Regions from separate parts of the Actinosynnema sp. NPDC059335 genome, predicted to be linked through region 2. Evidence: riboswitches for the same ligand, from Rfam matches in the RefSeq annotation. Region 2 holds a riboswitch; each other region holds the start of a gene.
The links. A riboswitch is a leader RNA that binds a small molecule or an ion and turns the genes downstream of it on or off. The one in region 2 is predicted to bind glycine.

Region 1: it holds a riboswitch for glycine, as region 2 does, so the genes downstream of both, gcvH (glycine cleavage system protein GcvH) here and gcvT (glycine cleavage system aminomethyltransferase GcvT) in region 2, are expected to answer to the same signal.
Region 3: it holds a riboswitch for glycine, as region 2 does, so the genes downstream of both, gcvP (aminomethyl-transferring glycine dehydrogenase) here and gcvT (glycine cleavage system aminomethyltransferase GcvT) in region 2, are expected to answer to the same signal.

Annotation. Positions count from the first base shown of each region.
Region 1 covers NZ_JBHYXZ010000004.1:51,836-54,090, reverse strand. Annotated here, with positions in the region: gene ACFXGA_RS02100 (L-serine ammonia-lyase) at 1-662, opposite strand, end outside; gene gcvH (glycine cleavage system protein GcvH) at 667-1,047, opposite strand; glycine riboswitch at 1,168-1,262, opposite strand; gene ald (alanine dehydrogenase) at 1,458-2,255, shown strand, end outside.
Region 2 covers NZ_JBHYXZ010000012.1:23,879-26,133, reverse strand. Annotated here, with positions in the region: gene gcvT (glycine cleavage system aminomethyltransferase GcvT) at 1-1,088, opposite strand, end outside; glycine riboswitch at 1,212-1,310, opposite strand; glycine riboswitch at 1,311-1,398, opposite strand; gene ACFXGA_RS05960 (DUF3817 domain-containing protein) at 1,462-1,764, opposite strand; gene ACFXGA_RS05955 (hypothetical protein) at 1,780-2,145, opposite strand.
Region 3 covers NZ_JBHYXZ010000142.1:7,276-9,530, reverse strand. Annotated here, with positions in the region: gene gcvP (aminomethyl-transferring glycine dehydrogenase) at 1-1,249, opposite strand, end outside; glycine riboswitch at 1,402-1,492, opposite strand; gene ACFXGA_RS31930 (MerR family transcriptional regulator) at 1,581-2,147, opposite strand.

The sequences.
Region 1 (2,255 bases), on a different contig from region 2:
ACGCACTCCTGCATCACGCCCCAGATGTGCAGCAGGCCCGACCGCACCGACGCCTCGTCGCGCCACGACAGCTCGTTGGCGAGCATCACCTCGCTGATCGACAGCCCGGTCTCCCGGCACCGGCCCAGCAGCTCGTCACCGGTCCGGAACGGGTGGGCGACGCGCGTCTCGTCGGCCTTGATCCGGTCGGTCCCGGTGGCCGTCTCGTCCACCACGAACCCGCCGCCGACGGAGTAGTACACCGCCGAGTCGACCACCGACCCACCCGCGTACGCCTCGAAGCTCATCCCGTTGGGGTGCAGCGGCAGCGACTTGCGCCGGTGCATCACCAGGTCGGCGTCCTCCCGGAACGCGATCTCCCGCACGCCGCCCAGCCGCAGCCGCCCGGTGGCGCGGATCTCCGCCGTCCGCCGCTCGGCCTCGACCGGGTCCACCTCCTCCGGCCGGTGGCCCTCCAGCCCCAGCAGCACCGCCTTCGGGCTGCCGTGCCCGTGGCCCGTCGCGCCCAGCGACCCGAACAGCTCGACGCGCACCCGGTCCACCGAGCCGAGCACGGGACCCAGCCGGTCCGCGAACATCATCGCGGCCCGCATCGGGCCGACGGTGTGCGAGCTGGACGGTCCGATCCCCACCGAGAACAGGTCGAACACGCTGATCGCCATGACGTCAGTCCCCGGTCAGTTCCGCGTACTTGGCGGCGGTCAGCAACCCGGTCGCGTCGGTCACGGCCACCTTGAACAGCCAGCCGGCCCCGTACGGGTCGTTGTTGATCAACGACGGGTCCCGCACGGCGTCCTCGTTGACCGCCACGACCTCGCCGCTGACCGGCGCGTACAGGTCGCTCACGGACTTGGTGGACTCCAGCTCGCCGCACACCTGGCCGGACGTCACCGCGGCGCCGACCTCCGGCAGCTCCACGAAGACGATGTCGCCCAGCGACCCCGCGGCGTACGACGTGATCCCGACCGCCACGGGCTCCTGGGTACCCGGCGCCCAGTCGACCCACTCGTGCTCGGGCGTGTAAAGCAGGTTGTCCGGAAAAGTCACGACAGCGCTCCCTAACGGCGAGGTCCGGATCCCCACTCTGTCCTGGGACCTGAGAGCTTCGCCGCGACGTCGCGGCTTGCACCGTGGGTGCGCGCCGGAGGGCGCGCTTTCCAGAGTCGCCTCACCCGAGCGGTTCTCGCTGCCTGAGAGTGTGCGGGGTACTTGCTCCTTCGGCGCCCCGGCCGTGGCACCGAGGTCTCTCCCGCGCGGGTTCCGGCGCTCACGACGCGCCGCGGCCGATGTTCAGTTGGTTGGCCCGCACGCTAGGTGCCGCCCCGGACGGGTGTCAACGCGCCGTCCGGCTTGTGCGGCCGGCACAACCGGTTCCCGGCGCGTTCGTGCCGGCCGCACGATGACACCGATCACCCGTTGACGGACCTTGGGTGTAACAACGGCCGAAGGAGCCCACCGTGCGGATCGCAGTTCCCCGCGAGATCAAGAACCACGAGTACCGCGTCGCGCTGACCCCGGCGGGCGCCCACGAGCTGACCCAGCGCGGCCACGACGTGGTGGTCGAGGCCGGCGCGGGCCTCGGTTCGGCCATCACCGACGAGGAGTACCTGGCGGCCGGCGCGAAGGTCCTCGCCACCGCGGACGACGTGTGGGCCGAGGGCGACCTGGTGCTGAAGGTCAAGGAGCCGGTGGCCGAGGAGTACCCGCGGCTGCGCAAGGGCCAGGTCCTGTTCACCTACCTGCACCTGGCCGCCGACCGGCCGCTGACGCAGGCGCTGCTGGACTCCGGCACGACCGCCATCGCCTACGAGACCGTGCAGACGCCGAACGGCGCGCTGCCGCTGCTCGCGCCGATGTCCGAGGTCGCGGGCCGGCTCGCGCCGCAGGTCGGCGCGTTCTCGCTGATGAAGCCCTCGGGCGGGCGCGGCGTGCTGCCCGGCGGCGTGCCCGGCGTGCACCCGGCGCGCGTGGTCGTCATCGGCGGCGGCGTGGCGGGCCTCAACGCGGCCGCGATCGCCGTGGGCCTGGGCGCGGACGTGGAGATCCTGGACACCAACGTCGACCGGCTGCGCCACATCGACGCCCTCTACCAGGGCCGCCTGCGCACCGTGACCTCCAACCGCTACTCGGTCGAGCAGGCGGTCCGGGAGGCCGACCTGGTGATCGGCGCGGTGCTGGTGCCCGGCGCGAAGGCCCCGAAGCTCGTGAGCAACGAGCTGGTGGCCGACATGAAGCCCGGCTCGGTGCTCGTGGAC
Region 2 (2,255 bases):
TGGTAGAAGGGCAGCGCGACGACCTCGACCGGCTCGTGCTTGCCCCGCACGTCGACCGAGAGTTCCGTGCCCGGCTCGGTGTGGCCGGTGGTGACGTAGGCCATCGCCACCGAGTAGCCGAGGGTCGGCGACAGCGCGCCGCTGGTCACCTCGCCGATGCGGTTGCCGTCCGCGTCCAGCACCGGGTAGCCGTGCCGGGGCGCGCGGCGGGAGGTGGTCTTCAGGCCGACCAGGACCTCGGCCACGCCCTGCTCGGCGACGGCGGCCAGCGCGTCGCGGCCGACGAAGTCGCCCGGCTTGTCGAGCTTCACCACCCGGCCGAGGTTGGCGTGGAAGGGCGTGCGGTCGCGGCCCAGCTCGTTGCCGTACAGCGGCATGCCCGCCTCCAGGCGGAGGGTGTCGCGGCAGCCGAGGCCGGCGGGCTTGAGGTCGTGCGGCGCGCCCGCCTCCAGCAGCGCCTGCCAGACGTGCGCGGCGTCGGCCGGGGCGACGAACAGCTCGAAGCCGTCCTCGCCGGTGTAGCCGGTGCGGGCGAGCAGGGCCGGCTTGCCCGCGACCTCGGTCGGGTACGAGGCGTAGTACTTGACCGAGGTCAGGTCGGTGGGCGTGAGCGCTTCGAGGATGGCGGTGGACCGCGGGCCCTGCACGGCGAGCAGCGCGTAGTCGGCGGACCTGTCCTCGACGGTGGTGTCGAAGCCCTTCGCGCGCTCGACCAGGGCCTCGTGGACGACGGCGGCGTTCGAGGCGTTCGCGACGACGATGTACTCCCGGTCGCCGGTGCGGTAGACGATCAGGTCGTCGATCACGCCGCCGTCGGCCTCGCAGATCATCGTGTACCGGGCGCGGCCGACGCCGATCGCGGAGGCGTGGCCGACCAGGGCGTGGTCCAGCGCCGCGCCGGCCTCGGGGCCGGTGAGCACGATCTCACCCATGTGGGTCAGGTCGAACAGGCCCGCCGAGGTGCGCACCGCGCGGTGCTCGGCCAGCTCGCTGTCGTAGCGCAGCGGCATCCGCCAGCCCGCGAAGTCGGTGAACTGGGCGCCCAGCGCCTCGTGCTCGGCGTGCAGGGGCGTGCGGCGGCTTTCCATCGGGCGGGTCCTCCCTGGGTGCGGGCACGCCGGCGGGCCGACCGGTCGGGTCGGCGCGGGCGCGCCCGAGAGCGTCACGTGCGAAAGGATGACACGGCCCATCGGAGACTCCTCGTCGAGTGAGCCTCCCCCTCTGCCATGAGCCTGAGAGCTTCGCCACCCGGCGCGGGCGGCTTGCACCGTGGGCGAGGCGCAGCGGGTGCGCCTGCTTTCCAGAGTTGCCTTCGTCGCGCGGTACCTGGGCCTGAGAGATTCCGGGGAGGAGTTGCTCCTTCGGCGCCCCGCTCGGGGACTCTCCCGCGCGACATCGACGGCCGTGTTCAGTTGGTACCGCCAGACGCTAGGGGTGGCCGGCGGGCGGGGTCAACCCCGGTCACAGGCTCTTCTCGGCCCGGACGGTCTCCACGACCTTGCGCTCGGCGTAGAACGACACGAACGGGATCGTGCCCGCGAGCAGCACCAGGGCGGTGCCCTTGATCGACCAGCGGGCCTTGAGCGCCAGGTCGACGGTCAGCACCAGGTAGACGGCGTAGAGGAAGCCGTGGACGGGGCCGACGACCTGCATCATGCCCGCGTTGCCGCCCGCGTACTTGGCGATCATGGCGACCACGAGCAGCAGCAGGCCGACACCGACCACGTAAGCCATGAACCGGAACCTGGTCAACGCGCCGCTCATCGTCCTACCTTCGCCTCACCGCTGGTCCCGCGCGTGGAGCTGGGCGAGCATGCGGTTGTAGGCCGCCAGCTCGTCGTCCTCGTCGTCCGGCACGGGTGTCCTGACGGGCTCCACGGTAACCATCGGGCGCGGCGGCTCGACCACCGGCTCCCGGGCGGCCTCGGCCTTGCGGCGGGCGTCCAGCCTGCGGATGCGCCACACCATGAACGCGGGGAAGAGGCCGAACAGCGGCCACTGGAAGACGTAGCCGAGGTTCTGGAACGTGCCGCCCGCCTCGGAGAACCGCTCCCACTGCCAGTAGGCCAGGCCGCAGCACACGACCAGCGACGCCAGGCACGCGGCGGCGATGGCCAGCCGCTTGGGGGTGATGAGGCCCTGCACGCCTCAAGGGTAACGGGTGTTCCGCCCGGAGTCCGGTTCGTCCGGTTCCAGGGCGCCGGGGCCGCGCCACCGGGGCCGGGGCTCCTCGTGCAGGAGCCCGCCCCCTCAAG
Region 3 (2,255 bases), on a different contig from region 2:
CCAGGTCCCGCGCGGCGGCGACGACCTCGGCCGCGCGGCCCTCCACGCGCGCCCGCACGGTGTCGAAGAACTCGCCGTGCACGACCTCGACGCCGCCCTCCAGCAGGCCGGCGGCCAGCACGGTCGCCATCCGGTGCGCGCGGGTCGCGATGTCCTTCAGCCCTTCCGGGCCGTGGTACACCGCGTACATCGACGCGATCACGGCGAGCAGCACCTGGGCGGTGCAGATGTTGCTGGTGGCCTTCTCCCGGCGGATGTGCTGCTCGCGCGTCTGGAGGGCGAGGCGGTAGGCGACGGAGCCGTCCGCGTCGACGGACACGCCGACGAGCCGGCCCGGGAGCTGCCGCTCCAGGCCCTGCCGCACGGCCATGTACCCGGCGTGCGGCCCGCCGAAGCCCATCGGCACGCCGAACCGCTGGGTGGTGCCCACGACCACGTCCGCGCCGATCTCGCCGGGCGGGCGCAGCAGCGCCAGCGACAGCAGGTCGGCCGCCACCACGACCTGCGCGCCGGCCCGGTGCACCTCCTCGATGACGCCCGCGTGGTCGCGGACCACGCCGGACGCGCCGGGGTAGGACAGCAGCACGCCGAAGAAGTCGCCGCCCAGGCCGAGCCCTTCGAGGCCCTGCGACAGGTCGGCGGTCACCACCTCGATGCCCAGCGGCTCGGCGCGGGTCTCGATCACGGCCAGCGTCTGCGGCAGCGTGTCGGCGTCCACCACGAACCTGGCCGACTTCGACCGGCCGGCGCGGCGGACCAGCGTCATCGCCTCGGCCGCGGCGGTGGACTCGTCCAGCATCGAGGCGTTGGCCAGCGGCAGGCCGGTCAGGTCGGCGACCATGGTCTGGAAGTTCAGCAGCGCTTCGAGGCGGCCCTGGGAGATCTCCGGCTGGTACGGCGTGTACGCGGTGTACCAGGCGGGGTTCTCCAGCACGTTGCGGAGGATGACCGGCGGCGTCGTGGTGTTGTAGTAGCCCAGGCCGATCATCTGCGTCATCGGGCGGTTCCGCGCGGCGAGGGCGCGCAGCTCGGCCAGCGCCTCGGTCTCCGTGGCGGGCTCGGGCAGGTCGAGCGCCAGGTCGCGCTCGCGGATCGACTCGGGGACGGCGCGCTGCGCCAGCTCCTCCAGCGACCCGACCCCGATGACGTCGAGGATGCGGGCCAGCTCGGCGGGCCGCGGGCCCACGTGCCGGTCGGCGAACGGGGTGCCGTGCTCGAGTGCGGCGAGGGGGATGCGGTCCTGCGTCATCGGTGCTGGCCTCCAGGGCTCCGGACAGACTCCTGCCGTTGCCCTCCCCCTCTGTCTTCTGCCCGACGTCGGGCGCCTGAGAGCTTCACCCGGAGGCCGGGCTTGCACCGTCGGCGGGGTCGGCGTGCTGCCGACCCGCTTTCCAGAGGCGTCTCACCCGCGCGGTCCTTGCGCCTGAGAGGTTCCGGGGAGGATTTGCTCCTTCGGCGCCGAGACTGGCTCGGACTCTCCCGCGCGGGATAAAGCGACTACGCGCGAATGGTACCCGGCGGGGACGCCCTCGGAACCGCCGGCGCGACGTGGATCTCAGTTGCCGCCGGGCCTCGCCGGGTCAGCCGATGGCCCGGGTGCGACGGCGGCGGGACAGCTCGTCGTCGGCCGCCTCCACGATCTCCGCGCCGTCCGCGCGTTCGGCGGGGAAGTCGTGGATCGTGCCGCTGATCTCCCGCATCGCGCCGCTGACCGCGATGCCGAACACCCCCTGGCCGCCCTGGAGCAGGTCGACCACCTCCTCCGGGGAGGTGCACTCGTAGACCGTGGTGCCGTCGCTGAACAACGTGATCCGGGCCAGGTCCTGCACGCCGCGGCGGCGCAGGTGGTCGACCGCGACCCGGATGTTCTGCAACGAGACGCCGGTGTCCAGGAGCCGTTTGACGACCTTGAGGACCAGGATGTCCTTGAACGAGTAGAGCCGCTGGCTGCCGGAGCCGTGAGCGCTCCTTATCGTCGGGTTGACCAGGCCCGTGCGCGCCCAGTAGTCCAGCTGGCGGTAGGTGATGCCCGCGATCTGGCACGCGGCGGGGCCGCGGTACCCGACCAGTTCGTCCGGCAGCGAGGAGTCCGGGAACAGCTCACCCTGTTCGCCGGATCCGGCCCGGATGGGCGCTTCCTCGACCACGCCTGCCTCCCCTCGGTCCGGCCACGACGACCGGCGACCAACGTGAAGCCGCCGCGGTGTCGGGAAACAACACCGTGGCAATTCACCTGAGTTCGACGGTAAGACCGC